3 regions of the Ramlibacter sp. MMS24-I3-19 genome follow, and region 2 is predicted to be linked to each of the others. Evidence: predicted binding sites of a transcription regulator. Region 2 holds the regulator's gene; each other region holds the start of a gene.
The links. Region 2 encodes LexA, which represses DNA repair genes until DNA is damaged. Its sites were predicted from a motif close to ACTGTATNNNNATACAGT; they were not measured.

Region 1 (4,924 bases), 440 kb from region 2:
GGCTGACAGCGGGTTGCCTTTTTTTCCTTCAAGCTGGCCCAGCATTGGAGTTCCATCATTCGCCCGGTGCCGCTGTGGCACAGGGAGGTGCTCGATGAAACCGACACATGCCGTGCTGGCCGCGATGCTGGTCCTGGGCACCGGCCAGGCGATGGCCTGCTACCTGGTCTACGACCGCAACAACCAGGTCGTCTACAGCGGCGACGCCGCGCCGGTGGACATGAGCAAGCCGCTGCACGAAGCACTGGCCGCGAAGTACCCCGGCGGCCACATGACGTTCGACAACGCCCGCGACTGCCCTTCGCAGGGCCGCCTGCGCGTGGCATCCACCAACGGCAAGTCGCCACTGCTGGTGGACATCCGCACCGCGAAGTCCATGGGCCTGCCGTACACGGACATGGGCAACGGCGTGGCGATGGTGCGCGAGCGTCCCGATTCGATGCGGACCGGGGTGAACCTGGCCGAATCGGGCTTGCCGCGCGACGACACACGGGCCATGGGCGCTGCGCCGGCACAGCCGCAACAGAACCACCAGCAAGCCCAGCAGAAGCCGGCCGCCGCCCGCCCGGCTCAGCCCGCCACGTCGCGCTGACGGAACGGCTGGCTCAGGTAGCGCGAGCCGGCCCACCCGAACCGCCAGGGCACGTCCACCGCCTTGCTGATGCCGATGCGCGGGCCGGTCACCACGACCGCCGAGCCATCGGAGGCCAGCACCCGAAAGGGCTTGCGGTCCAGGCGATGCCCGTTCATGGCGTGCTCGATGGCCAGCGCCTGGCCCAGGCGCCCCGGCCCTGAACACAACAGGCGCTCGTCCTGCAACCCGCGGCGCTCGCGCATCACGTCCAGGCCGTGCGTGGGCTGCAGCGCGCGGATCAGCACGCCGGCGCCATGGCCTTCCTCGCGGCAGACGAAGTTCAGGCACCAGTGGATGCCGTACGAGCGGTAGACGTACGCGCGGCCGGGCGGACCGAACATGGCCTGGTTGCGCGGGGTCGGGCCCGAGTAGGTGTGCGACGCCGGGTCCGCACGGTCATAGGCCTCGGTCTCGACGATCAGGCCGCCGACGCCGTCGACCAGCAGCGTGGCGCCAATCAGCGCGCGGGCGACGACGTGCGAGTCGTGATCGAAGTCGGCGGCAACGAGGGGCCTAGACATCCGCGGTCTCGTCCTCGACCGTCTCGCCGAGGAAGCCGCCGCTCTGGTGCGACCACAGCTTCGCATAGAGCCCGCCCTGCGCGAGCAGGCTGCGATGGCTGCCTTCCTCGACGATGCGGCCCTGGTCCATCACGACGAGGCGGTCCATCGCCGCGATGGTGGACAGCCGGTGCGCGATGGCGATCACGGTCTTGCCTTCCATCAGCTCGTCCAGGCTCGCCTGGATGGCGGCTTCCACTTCCGAGTCGAGCGCGCTGGTGGCTTCGTCCAGCAGCAGGATGGGCGCGTCCTTGAGCATCACGCGCGCGATGGCGATGCGCTGGCGCTGTCCGCCCGAGAGCTTGACGCCGCGCTCGCCCACGTGGGCGTCGTAGCCCCTGCGGCCGTGCAGGTCGGCCAGAGACTCGATGAACGCGTCGGCCTGCGCGCGACGTGCCGCGGCGCGCAGCTCGGCTTCCGATGTGCCGGGGCTGCCATAGGCGATGTTGTCGCGCACCGAGCGGTGCAGCAGCGAGGTGTCCTGCGTCACCATGCCGATGTGCATCCGCAGGCTGTCCTGCGTGACGTGCGCGATGTCCTGGCCGTCGATGAGGATGCGGCCGCCGTCCAGGTCGTGGAAGCGCAGCAGCAGGTTCACCAGCGTCGACTTGCCGGCACCGGAGCGGCCGATCAGCCCGATCTTCTCGCCCGGTTTCACGCGCAGCGTGAAGTCGTCGATCACCGGGATCGCCTTGCCATAGCCGAAGCGGATGTGGTCGAACACCACCTCGCCGCGGGTGACGGCGAGCGGCTTGGCATCGGGTTGGTCGACCACGGCGCGCAGCTTGGTGAGCGTGCCCATGCCGTCCTGCACCGTGCCGATGTTCTCGAACAGCGAGGCCATCTCCCACATGATCCAGTGCGACATGCCGTTGATGCGCAGCGCCATCGCGGTGACTGCCGCCACGGCGCCGGGCCCGACCTGGCCCAGCGACCACAGCCACAGCGAGTAGCCGGTGGCGCCCAGGATCAGCCCGACCACCAGCGCGTGGTTGACGATCTCGAAGGTGCTCACCAGGCGCATCTGCTGGTAGCCGATGTTCTGGAAGTCCTCCATCGCGGCGCGCGCGAAGCCGGCCTCGCGCTGGCTGTGCGAGAACAGCTTGACCGTCGAGATGTTGGTGTACGCGTCGGTGATGCGGCCGGTGAGCATCGCGCGTGCATCGGCCTGGGCCTTGCCGACGCGTCCGAGGCGCGGCACGAAGTACCAGACGGAGAGGCCATAGAACACCAGCCAGGCCAGGAAGGGCAGCGTGAGCCGCAGGTCGAACCCGGCGGCCAGGCCGAGGATGGTGAGGAAATAGACCCCGATGCCGATGATCACCTCGGTGGTGACGAAGGCCATCTCGCGCACGGCCAGCGCGGTCTGCATCACCTTGGTGGTGATGCGGCCGGCGAACTCGTCGGCGTAGAAGGCCATGCTCTGGCCCAGCATCAGCCGATGGAAGTTCCAGCGCAGCCGCAGCGGGAAGTTGATCGCCAGCGTCTGGTGCTTGACGATGGTCTGCAGCGCGACGATGACGATGCTGCCCACCAGGATCGCGGACAGCAGCCACAGCGTCGGGCCATGGTCGGTCCACAGCGATGCGGGCTGGGCACGGCCGATCCAGTTGACGATCTGGCCCAGCATCCAGAACAGCACCGCCTCGAACACCGAGACCGAGGCGCTGAGCAGCGCGAGCCAGCCGATGTACCCGCGCACGCCGTCGGTGCAGGCCCAGACGAACGCGAAGAAGCCCTTGGGCGGCAGGGCCGGTTCGGGTTGCGGATAAGGAGGAAGGAGGGTTTCGAAGCGGCGGAACAAGGGGCGGAAGGATGCCACAGGGAGCGGGTGCGGTGTCGTCGCCACCTGCAGACCGCACCGGCAGTTTACTGTATAAATCAACAGTACCGCAGCGCTCCCGCAGTTCCCTTTCCTTTCCATGCCGCCCCCCGCAGACCTGGCCATCCCGCATGTCTGGCGCGTCACCGACCTCGCCCGCGAGGAGGCGGTCGTGCCCAGCGGGCATGCGCTGCTCGATGCGCAACTGCCGGGAGGTGGCTGGCCCGTGGGCAGCATGGTCGAGGTGCTGCAGCACCGTCCCGAGCTGCATGCATGGCAACTGCTGCTGCCGGCCCTGGCGCAGTGGGTCGCGACCAAGCCGGGCCCGATCGTGCTGGTCGGCGCGCCGCTGCCACCGTTCACCCCCGCGTTGGCCGCGCAAGGCCTGCCGGCCGAGCGTCTCCTGTGGATCCGTGTCGATGCGGCCGCGGCACGCCTGTGGTCGGCCGAGCAGTCGCTGCGTTGCGCCGACGTGGCCGCGCTGCTCGCCTGGCTGCCGCACTGCAAGTCGCCCGACCTGCGCCGATTGCAGCTGGCGGCGCGGCAACACGGCAAGCTGCTGTTCGTGTTCCGGCCCGCGCAGGTGCGCACGCAGGCCAGTCCGTCACCGTTGCGGCTGCTGCTGGAGGGCGGCGACGACCTGCAGGTGCAGGTGCTCAAGCGCAAGGGACCGCCCCTGGACCACACGCTGCACCTGTCCCCGCACCCGGCCCGGCTGCGCGCGCTGCTGGCCAGCCGACGCAAGACCCCAGTGCCGGTCACCGCGCCGGCCGAAGAAAGGAGATCGCATGTTCTGGATCGCCTTGTCGCCGCCCCCTGACGACGATCTCCAGCCCTGGCTCTGGTGGTCGCTGCGCTTCACGCCCCGCGTGGCGCGCGTCGAGGAAGCCATCGTGCTGGAGGTGTCCGGCAGCTTGCGCCTCTTCGGGGGGCGCAAGGCGCTGCTGAAGGCGCTGCTGCAATCCGGGCGCGATGATCTCGGGCCGGTGCAGTGGGCCGTGGGGCCCACCTCGCTGGTCGCGCTGGCACTCCTGCGATGCAAGTTGCGTGGCCTCGATGCGCCCAGGCCCTTGCCGGAGGCGCTGCCGCTCGACCTGCTCACCGCCGCCATCCCGCATGCCGCGGTGCTCGAGCGGACCGGCACCTGTACCTGGGGCCAGTTGCGTGCGTTGCCGCGTGCCGGTGTCTCGCGGCGCTTTGGCGCCGCGCTGGTCGAAGCGGTGGATGCTGCCTTCGGTGAGCAGCCGGAGAGCTATCCGTGGGAAGTGCTGCCCGAGGAATTCGACCTGAACGCGGAACTGGTGGCTTTGGCGACCAGCGCGCCGGACCTGATGCTCGCGGCCGAGCGCCTGCTCTCAAGGCTGCAGCTGTGGCTGCAGGCGCGCAACCGTGGCGTGCTGGCGCTCGAGCTCGAATGGACGCTGGACCTGCGTCGCCTCGATGGCGTGGCCTTGCCGCCGAAGGAGCAGCTGCAGGTGCGCACCGCGCAACCTACGCAGGAGATGGCGCACCTGCGCCGCCTCGTTGGCGAGCACCTGGGACGCGCGAAGCTGTCTGCGCCCGCCAATCACCTGCGCCTGCGTTCGCTGGAGACGGTGCCCTGGGCCGGCATGACCACCAGCCTGTTGCCGCAGGAGCGCACCGAAGGCGAGCGGCTGCACCAGCTGGTCGAGCGTTTGTCGGTGCGGCTGGGCGAGGACAACGTGGTGGTGCCGGTGCCGAATGGCGATCACCGGCCCGAGTGCAAGCAGGCGTGGATGCCGGCGAGGGGAGAGCCGTTCGGCTCGAGCCTGTCGAAGGCCCGCGCTCCAGAGTCCCAGCCCGCACAGGCCCCCGACGCCCTCTATCCCAGCTGGGTGCTTCCCCAACCCTTGCGCCTGAAGATGCAAGGCGAGACGCCGTGCTTCG
Region 2 (4,924 bases):
CAGGAGAGCGCCGGCATCGAAGCCTATGACAACGCCATGGCGCGCATCGCGGCCCTTTGGCCGGCGCGCCGCGTGCTGGACGTCATCGAGGAATCGATCTTCCGAGGGCCCAGCAAGGACGGCACGCAGGCGTTCAGCCTGCAGGCCTACCGGGAGCTCCTGCTGCTGCATCACATCGGACAGCAGGTGCTGGTGGGCAGCGCCACGCCGCCCTCGGTGTTCGGCGACGCGTCGCCGGCGAGCTCGCATGGCTTCTCGCACACCTCGATCCACCCGCTGTCCACCGGCCTTGCTGCACTCGACCAGCAGCCGGCGACGCAGATCTCCGATTCGCAGCCGGCCACGCTGATCCAGGACCAGCTACCCGACTTCGTCCTGGAGGACCTCGACCTCGACCTGAACCTGGACGAACCTGCTTTCACGCAGCAAGTCGCACCACGCAGCGCGCACTTGCTGGATTTCGACCTGCCCGACCTGATCCAGGCCGACTTGAGCAAGGTGGCCCGCGCCCGCGGCTAGCCCGTGCTGGCCTTCAGCGGCGCACCTGCAAGGCGGCAGGGTTGACCACGTTGGTGGGGTGCCCCTCGATGAAATTCACCACGTTGTCGAACGCCGCGCCGAAGTAGAGCTCGTAGCTTTCCTGCTCCACGTACCCGATGTGCGGCGTGCAGATGCAGTTCTCCATGCGGAGCAGGGCGTGCCCCTGCAGGATGGGCTCGCTCTCGAAGACGTCGACGGCGGCCATGCCGGGCCGCCCGCGGTTCAGGGCTGCCAGCAGGGCGTCGGGTTCGACCAGTTCGGCCCGGGAGGTGTTCACGAACAGCGACGTGGGACTCATGCGGCCCAGGTCCTCGAGCCGGACGATGCCTGCAGTCTCGGCGTTCAGGCGCAGGTGCAGGCTGAGCACATCGCTTTCGCTGAACAATTGCTCGCGGCTTTCCGCGGCGATGAATCCGTCCGCCTCGGCACGCGACCGCGAGCCTTCGCGGCCCCACACCAGCACCCGCATGCCGAACGCCCGGCCGTAGCCGGCCACGAGCTGGCCGATCTTGCCGTAGCCCCACAGGCCGAGCGTCTTGCCCTTGAGCACCATGCCGATGCCGAAGTTGGCGGGCATCGACCCCGACTTCATCCCCGACTGTTGCCAGCCACCGTGCTTGAGCGTCTGGATGTACTGCGGCAGCCGGCGCATGGAGGCCATGATCAGCGCCCATGTGAGTTCGGCTGGCGCCACCGGCGAGCCGACTCCTTCCGTGACCACGATGCCGCGCTCGGTGCACGCATCGATGTCGATATGCGCCCCCGCCTTGCCGGTCTGCGAGATCAGCTTCAGTCGTGGAAGCTTCTCGATCAGCTGGCGCGTGATGTGCGTGCGCTCGCGGATCAGCACGATGACGTCGGCGTCGCGAAGACGCACGGACAATTGGCCTATGCCCTTCACCGTGTTGGTGTAGACCTTCGCAGGATAGGCCTCGAGCCGGGCCGCGGCGCGCAGCTTGCGCACGGCATCCTGGTAGTCGTCGAGGATGACGATGTTCATGCCGCCGATTGTGCCCTGCGTCAGCCGCGGGGATGCCGGGTGGCTGCCGCTAGCATCTCGGCTTTCTGCAAGAACTCCCAGGAGACTTTTGATGGCGATCACGATGTCGTCGGCCAGCCTGCCGATCTTTCGCACCATGCTTGGCAATCTGAGCCACATCCTCGACAAGGCCGTGGCCCATGCGCAGGCCCGCAAGTTCGACCCCGCCGTGCTGACCTCGTACCGCCTAGCGCCGGACATGCTGCCGTTCACGCGGCAGATCCAGATCGCCTGCGATGCCGCCAAAAACGGCGTAGCCCGCATGGCTGGCATCGAGGCGCCCAAGTTCGAGGACACCGAGCAGACCTTCGAGGAATTGAAGGCACGGATCGCCAAGACGCTGGCCTGGCTGGAGACGGTGCCGGCCGAGAAGCTGGATGGCAACGAGACCAGGGAAATCACGTTCCCCGTGGGACGCGAAGCCACCCGGACCATGACGGCCGAGGCTTACCTGAAGCACTGGGCGCTGCCCAATTTCTTCTTCCATGTGAGCATGGCCTACGCCATCCTGCGTCACAACAGCGTGGAGCTCGGCAAGGCCGATTACCTGGCGGGCGCCGCCCGCTGACTGCTGGCTAGGCTGCCGCGGCTTCCAGCGCGGCCAGCCGGTCGAGTTCAGCGCAGACGTCTGCCATGCGGCCCGAGATGACCATGCGGCCGGCTGTACTGGAGGCGTGCCCCGCGTCGACGATGCGCAGGACCCGCAAGGTGCGACTGTCGTGGCGCACCGACGGCCATGCCACATGGCCATGGCCCGCTGCGGTATTCAGCCCGGTGCGCCGGGCCGAAGCGTCGGCCTCGGGCGCGCGAGATACATGCCGGCCGACGGTTTGCCAGAGTGCGCGAAGCGGCCGCAACAGGCCGGCAAGAGTGCACATCCATCCCATGTCTTTTCCTCCTGGAACCTTGCTTGGAACACAGGCGAGATTCAATGAAGCCGGACGGTGCAGGGTGCTGCCGCATGCTGCGCCAGACGCCCGCCACCTGCACCTCCGGTGACGTCACATGAGCATCGTGTTGCGGATCAGGCCGACGGCCAGTCCTTCGATCTCGAAAGGCTCACCGGGCTCCACCACGATGGTGGGGTAGTCGGGGTTTTCCGCATGCAGCTCGATCAGGTGCTTGTTGCGCCGGAAGCGCTTGACCGTGACCTCGTCGCCGAGCCGGGCGACGACGATCTGGCCATTCTTGGCGTCCTTGGTGGCCTGCACGGCGAGCAGGTCGCCGTCCATGATGCCGGCGTCGCGCATCGACATGCCGCGCACCTTGAGCAGGTAGTCGGGCTTGCGCTGGAACAGGCTGCTCTCGACGTAGTAGGTCTGGTCGACGTGTTCCTGCGCCAGGATGGGAGAGCCGGCAGCGACGCGCCCGACCAGGGGCAGGGCGAGTTGCGACAGGCTGGGAAGTGGCAGCGAAAACTGCTTGAAGCGCGACTCGTGAATGGATCGCAGCGCGTCGCCCTTGAGGCGAATGCCGCGCGAGGTGCCGCTGACCAGCTCGATGACGCCCTTGCGCGCCAGGGCCTGCAGGTGCTCCTCGGCGGCGTTGGCCGACTTGAATCCCAGTTCAGACGCGATCTCGGCGCGCGTAGGTGGTGCACCTGTGCGCGCAATTGCGGCCTGGATCAGGTCCAGAATCTGCTGCTGGCGCGCCGTGAGCTTGGGCGATTCGATCATGCGAGGGCTCCTTGGATGGATGCTGGTTGTCCATCCAGTGGCTGTATTTTTAACCAGCTCGTGAGAAAGTGCAAGTGGAAGAAGAAGAACGCGTCGTCGTGCTCGGAACAGGTGGAACGATCGCAGGCTCTGCGAGCTCGGCTGCCGACCACGTCGGCTACAAGGCGGGCCAGGTTCCCGTGCAGCAGCTGCTGACCGGTATCCCAGCGCTGGCGCACGTGTCACTCGTCGCGGAGCAAGTGGCGCAAGTCGACAGCAAGGACATGGGCCCCGCCGTGTGGCTGCCGCTGGCCCGACGCTGCCAGCATTGGCTGGCGCAGCCCCAGGTCACAGGCGTGGTGGTGACCCATGGAACGGACACTCTGGAGGAGACGGCTTACTTCCTGCATCGGGTCCTTGCGCCGGCCAAGCCGCTCGTGCTGACATGCGCGATGCGCCCGGCCACCGCGCTGTCGGCCGATGGTCCGCAGAACATCGCGGATGCGATCGCCGTGGTGCGCACCGCGGGAGCGCGAGGCGTCGTCGCCGTTTGCGCAGGTCGCGTTCACGCGGGTGTCGATGTCCGCAAGGTGCATCCGTACCGGCTCGATGCCTTCTCGTCGGGGGATGCGGGCGTGCTGGGGCATGTCGAAGATGGACGTCTGCGCCAGCTGCGCGACTGGCCGGCGCAGGGCGAGGTGGCCCTGCCCGTGGAGGCGCTGGACACCCGGCACGAGTGGCCGCACGTCGAGATCGTCCTGAGCCACTCCGGCGCGAGTGGACGCGCCGTGGAAGCGCTGGTGCGTGACGGCGTGCAGGGCCTGGTGGTGGCTGGCACCGGCAATGGCAGCGTCCATGCGGCGCTGGAAAGCGCGCTGGTGGCCGCGATGAAGCAAGGCGTTCAGGTTCTGCGCACCACCCGCTGCGCCGAGGGGGAGGTGGTCGGCCGCGACGCGGATCCGCTGCCCAAGACAACTCTCACGCCCGTGCAGGCGCGGATCGAGCTCCAGCTGCGATCGCTCGCGAGATGACGGACCAGTCGCTAGTCGCGCCGGTACGGCCCGTCCGTGCGTGCGAAGCCGCGATCGATCAGCTCGCGAGCGCCTGCAGCGCGCGCGCGGTGATTTCCTCGACGGTGCCCATCCCGCTGATCGCGCGGTATTTCGGCGCATTGGCCGGGTCGGACTTGGCCCAGCCGGCGTAGTAGTCGACCAAGGGGCGTGTCTGGGAGGCGTAGACCTCCAGCCGCTTCATCACAGTCGCTTCCTTGTCGTCCTCGCGCTGGATGAGCGGCTCGCCGGTGACGTCGTCGATACCGGGGACCTTGGGTGGATTGAATTTCACGTGGTACGTGCGTCCGGAGGCCACATGCGAGCGGCGGCCGCTCATGCGTTCGACGATCGCCTCGAACGGAACGTCGATTTCCAGAACGTAATCGAGCTTCACGCCCGCGTTCTTCATCGCGTCGGCCTGCGGAATAGTGCGGGGAAAGCCGTCGAAGAGGAAGCCGCGCGCGCAATCGGGTTGCGTGAGCCGCTCCTTGACCAGCCCGATGATGATCTCGTCGCTGACCAGGCCGCCCGAATCCATCACCTTCTTTGCCGCGACGCCCAGGGGCGTGCCGGCCTTGACCGCGGCACGGAGCATGTCACCGGTGGAGATCTGCGGGATGCCGTACTTCTGGCAAATG
Region 3 (4,924 bases), 620 kb from region 2:
ACGGCGCTGCACCGGCTTCTGGCCGTCGCACACGTCGGGCAGGGCCCGGCCCTTCACGACGCTGAGCGCGTATTCCAGGTAGGCCCGCTGCGCGTAGGTGGCCAGGTCCAGTTGCGTGTCCTCGCCGCCGTCGGCGGGGGTGATCAATTCGTCTTGGTCGTCCATGGAGATGTCAGGGAGTCGCTGCGGCCGCGACGGGCGCGCTGGCCGCATTCGCCGGATCGGCAGGCAGGTTGCCGCGGCCGATGGCGCCGCCGGAGAGTTCGACGTGCACGCGCTGCGGCGCCGTCATCGGGGGCGGCTTCAGCATCGCGTACAGCTGCAGCACCGTCTTCACGTAGTCCTGGGTTTCGCGGTAGCTGGGGATGCGGTTGCCGGCGCGCTGCACCGCGCCCTCGCCTGCGTTGTAGGCCGCCAGCGCCAGCTCCACCTGCCCCGGGTACAGGTTCAGCAGGTACCGCAGGTAGCGCGAGCCGGCGCGGATGTTGGTGGCCGGATCGGCCAGCTTCACGTCGATGCTGGTCTTGCGGTCGGCCTGGACGCCATAGCGCTGCGCCGTCGCGGGCATCACCTGCATCAGGCCGACGGCACCGCGCGGCGACACGGCGGTGGGATCGAAGCCGGATTCGGTGGCGATCAGGGCCTGCAGCAGTTCGTAGTCGATGCCGTGGGTCCGCGACGCCTCGCGGATGTGGTGCTTGACCTGCTTGTAGCCGGGCGAGACCTCGAAGAACGCCAGCAGCCGGGCCGACGACGAGGTGGGCACGGCGACCGCGCGCGGCGTGCGATCGGGCAGGCCCTCGCTGGTGTCGAAGCTCTCGCCGCCGCGGTAGAACAGCACGTAGCGCTCGTCGATCTTCTCGCTGGCGAAGTGCGCTGCGCCCTTGTCGTCGACGTAGCCCCAGACCTCGGCCCGCGCGCCGCCGGCCATGGCCGCGAGGGCCAGGGCAACCATGGCGACGAGCCCGCGCTTCACCGCGGCAGCTCCTGCGCGCGGGCGCGGCGCGCCTCGAACTCGTCGTGCAGCATCGACAGCACGGCGAGCGAATCGAAGCCGCCGGTGCCGCGGACGGCCTCGCGCAAGGTGCCCTCGAGCACGAAGCCCTCGCTCTCGTACAGCCCGCGGGCGCGCGTGTTGTGGGTGCGCACGTCGAGCCAGAAGCGGTGCGCGCCCAGGTCGTCGAACGCGATCTTCCTGGCGAGGCGCAAGGCCGCGCGGCCGAAGCCCTGGCCCTTGTGCTGCACCACCATGCGCTTGAGTTCCAGCGACTGGTTGGGACTCTTGCAGCCCACCAGGATCAGGAAGCCGGCCGCCGCGAAGTCGTCGCCGCCTTCGATGATGAAGTGGCGGAAGTCCGGGAAGCGGATCGCCGCCTCGTGCTGAGTGCGTTCCCAGGGCGTGATGTAGGGCAGGTTGGCCGGATCGCGCTCGAGCGTGAGCACGAAATCCAGGTCGCTCTGCATCGTGGGACGCAGGCGGGCACGGGCCGGGGCCTTGGGAGCGGGCGTGGGCACGGCCGGCTGCATGCTCGGACTCAGATGTCGATCTCGACCGCGTCGCCGTGCAGTTCCATCAGCTCGCGGCGCGCCGCGGCTTCGCCCTTGCCCATCAGCTTGGTGATCAGGCTCTCGGTGCCGGTGAAGTCGAACTTGCCCAGCTGCACGGGCAGCAGGCGGCGCGTGTCGGGGTTCAGCGTGGTCTCCCAGAGCTGCTCGGCGCTCATCTCGCCCAGGCCCTTGAAGCGGCTGATGCTCCAGGCGTTGTCCTTGACGCCTTCCTTGCGCAGCTTGTCGAGGATGTGGGTGAGCTCTCCCTCGTCCAGCGCGTACTGCTTGCCGGCCGGCTTCTTGCCGCGCGCCGGCGTGTCGACGCGGAACAGCGGCGGCCGCGCCACGTAGACATGACCGGTCTCGATCAGCTTGGGGAAGTGGCGGAAGAACAGCGTCAGCAGCAGCACCTGGATGTGCGAGCCGTCGACGTCGGCATCGGAGAGGATGCACACCTTGCCGTAGCGCAGGCCCGAGAGATCCACTTCGTCGTTCGGCCCGTGCGGATCGACACCGATGGCCACCGCGATGTCGTGGATCTCGGTGTTGGCGAACAGGCGATCGCGCTCGACCTCCCAGGTGTTCAGCACCTTGCCGCGCAAGGGCAGGATGGCCTGGCATTCCTTGTCGCGGCCCATCTTGGCGCTGCCGCCGGCCGAGTCGCCCTCGACCAGGAACACCTCGTTGTGGCTGGTGTCGCGGCTCTCGCAATCGGTGAGCTTGCCGGGCAGCACGGCGACGCCGGAGCCCTTGCGCTTCTCGACCTTCTGGCCGGCCTTCTGCCGCGTCTGGGCCGCCTTGATGGCCAGCTCGGCCAGCTTCTTGCCGTACTCGACGTGCTGGTTCAGCCACAGCTCCAGCGCCGGACGCACGAAGCTGGAAACCAGCCGCACCGCGTCGCGCGAGTTCAGCCGCTCCTTGATCTGGCCCTGGAACTGCGGGTCCAGCACCTTCGCCGAGAGCACGTACGAGGCACGGGCGAACACGTCCTCGGGCAGCAGCTTCACGCCTTTGGGCAGCAGCGAATGCAGCTCGATGAAGCTCTTGACCGCGTTGAACAGCCCGTCGCGCAGGCCGCTGTCGTGGGTGCCACCGGCGCTGGTGGGAATCAGGTTGACGTAGCTCTCGCGCACCGGCGCGCCGTCCTCCGTGAAGGCGACGCACCACGCGGCGCCTTCGCCTTCGGCGAACGTCTCGCTCGTCTCGGCGAAGCCCTCGCCCTCGAACATCGGGATCACCGGGTCGGCGGTGAGCGTCTGCAGCAGGTAGTCGCGCAGGCCGCCCTTGTACTGCCAGCTCTGCGTTTCCTTGCTCTTCTCGTTGACCAGCGACACCGTGACGCCGGGCATCAGCACGGCCTTGCTGCGCAGCAGGTGCGCCAGCTCGGTCATCGGCAGCTGGCTGGACTCGAAGTACTTCGGGTCGGGCCACACGCGCACGGTGGTTCCCGAGCGCCGATCGCCCTCGGCGGCCTTGCGGATCCTGAGCGGCTCAGTGACGTCGCCGCCGGAGAACACCAGCGTGGCCACCTGGCCCTCGCGATGCGTGGTGACTTCCATCCGCTTGGCCAGCGCGTTGGTGACGGACACGCCCACGCCGTGCAGGCCGCCGGAGAAGCTGTAGGCGCCGCCCTTGCCCTTGTCGAACTTGCCGCCGGCGTGCAGGCGCGTGAACACCAGCTCGATGACGGGCGCCTTCTCCTCGGGGTGCAGGCCGAACGGGATGCCGCGGCCGTCGTCCTCGATGCTGGTGGAACCGTCCCCGTGCAGCGTGACCTTGATGCGCTTTCCGTGGCCGGCGAGCGCCTCGTCCGCGGCGTTGTCCAGCACCTCCTGCAGGATGTGCAGCGGGTTGTCGGTGCGCGTGTACATGCCCGGCCGCTGCTTGACGGGCTCGAGGCCCTTGAGCACGCGGATCGAGCCTTCGGAGTACTCGGTGGAGGGTCGGGTTGCCATGGGAGGCGGATTGTAGTGGCGGGCCCCGGCAGCCACTGGACGGACATCCAGTTCAGCGGGCATTGATGCCAGGACCTCATGAATGCCGGACTTATTTCTCATGGGGACGCGCGCGGATCGTCGGAAGCCCGCCACGGCCTTTCGCTACAGTCGCCGGCATGCAGCCCGCCCGCCTCTCGATGCGCCAGGTCCTTGCCTGCGGCGCCGCCATCGTCACCCTGTCCATGGGCATCCGCCACGGCTTCGGCCTGTGGCTGCAGCCGATCACGCAGGCCCAGGGCTGGACGCGCGAGACCTTCGCCTTCGCGCTCGCGATCCAGAACCTGGCCTGGGGCTTCTTCGGCATCTTCGCCGGCATGCTGGCCGATCGCTTCGGCGCGTTCCGGGTGCTGGTGGTCGGCGCGCTGCTGTACGCGCTGGGTCTTGCGGGCATGGCGCTGTCGCCGAACGCGCCGCTGTTCTCGCTGACGGCGGGCGTTCTGATCGGCGCCGCGCAGGCGGGCACCACCTACGCGGTGGTCTACGGCGTGATCGGCCGGCAGATCGATCCGGCGAAGCGGTCATGGGCGATGGGCGTGGCGGCGGCCGCCGGTTCCTTCGGCCAGTTCCTGATGGTGCCGGTCGAAGGCTTCCTGATCTCCGGGGTCGGCTGGCAGCAGGCGCTGCTGGCACTCGCGGGCGCCGTGCTGCTGGTCATGCCGCTGGCCGCCGGGCTGCGCGAGCCGGGCTTCGCCGCCGGCCGCCACCTCGGCGCGAGCAGACCATCGCCCAGGCGCTGCGCGAGGCCTTCAAGTACCCCAGCTTCCAGCTGCTGATGGCGGGCTACTTCGTCTGCGGCTTCCAGGTGGTGTTCATCGGCGTGCACATGCCCAGCTACCTGAAGGACAAGGGCCTGTCCCCGCAGGTGGCCAGCTACGCGCTGGCGCTGATCGGCCTGTTCAACGTGTTCGGCACCTACATCGCCGGCACGCTGGGCCAGAAGCTGGCCAAGCGCAAGATCCTCGCCTTCATCTACATCGCCCGCGCGCTGGCGATCGCCGTCTTCCTGTGGGCACCGCTCTCGCCGCTGTCGGTGTACGTGTTCGCCGGCGTGATGGGCCTGCTGTGGCTGTCGACGGTGCCGCCGACCAATGCCACCGTCGCGCAGATCTTCGGCGTGGCCCACCTGTCGATGCTGGGCGGCTTCGTCTTCTTCAGCCACCAGATCGGCTCGTTCATTGGCGTGTGGCTGGGCGGCTTGCTGTACGACCGCACCGGCAGCTACGACATCGTCTGGTACATCGCCATCGCGCTGGGCGTGTTCGCCGCCCTCGTGAACCTGCCCGTGCGCGAGGCGCCGATCGCGCGCCACGCACCCCAGCCAGCATGAGCCCGCGGACCGGCAGGCTGGTTGGCTGGATCGCCGTCGCCGGCGTGCTCGC

Region 1: a site for LexA is predicted at 3,066-3,083, ahead of imuA (translesion DNA synthesis-associated protein ImuA). Genes of this name have one in related genera too.
Region 3: a site for LexA is predicted at 3,538-3,555, ahead of ACPWT1_RS12725 (DNA topoisomerase IV subunit B). Genes of this name have one in related genera too.

The regions. Positions count from the first base shown of each region.
Region 1 is NZ_CP190017.1:2,712,976-2,717,899, forward strand. Features, by position in the region: gene ACPWT1_RS13590 (hypothetical protein) at 95-592, shown strand; gene ACPWT1_RS13595 (DNA-3-methyladenine glycosylase) at 571-1,155, opposite strand; gene ACPWT1_RS13600 (ABC transporter ATP-binding protein) at 1,148-2,998, opposite strand; gene imuA (translesion DNA synthesis-associated protein ImuA) at 3,117-3,836, shown strand; gene ACPWT1_RS13610 (Y-family DNA polymerase) at 3,805-4,924, shown strand, end outside.
Region 2 is NZ_CP190017.1:3,151,106-3,156,029, forward strand. Features, by position in the region: gene ACPWT1_RS15720 (type IV pilus assembly protein FimV) at 1-519, shown strand, start outside; gene ACPWT1_RS15725 (D-2-hydroxyacid dehydrogenase family protein) at 533-1,540, opposite strand; gene ACPWT1_RS15730 (DUF1993 domain-containing protein) at 1,632-2,147, shown strand; gene ACPWT1_RS15735 (hypothetical protein) at 2,155-2,466, opposite strand; gene lexA (transcriptional repressor LexA) at 2,581-3,255, opposite strand; gene ACPWT1_RS15745 (asparaginase) at 3,324-4,265, shown strand; gene adk (adenylate kinase) at 4,324-4,924, opposite strand, start outside.
Region 3 is NZ_CP190017.1:2,529,660-2,534,583, reverse strand. Features, by position in the region: gene parC (DNA topoisomerase IV subunit A) at 1-165, opposite strand, end outside; gene ACPWT1_RS12735 (lytic transglycosylase domain-containing protein) at 173-976, opposite strand; gene ACPWT1_RS12730 (GNAT family N-acetyltransferase) at 973-1,527, opposite strand; gene ACPWT1_RS12725 (DNA topoisomerase IV subunit B) at 1,536-3,503, opposite strand; partial or broken gene ACPWT1_RS12720 (MFS transporter) at 3,662-4,872, shown strand; gene ACPWT1_RS12715 (hypothetical protein) at 4,869-4,924, shown strand, end outside.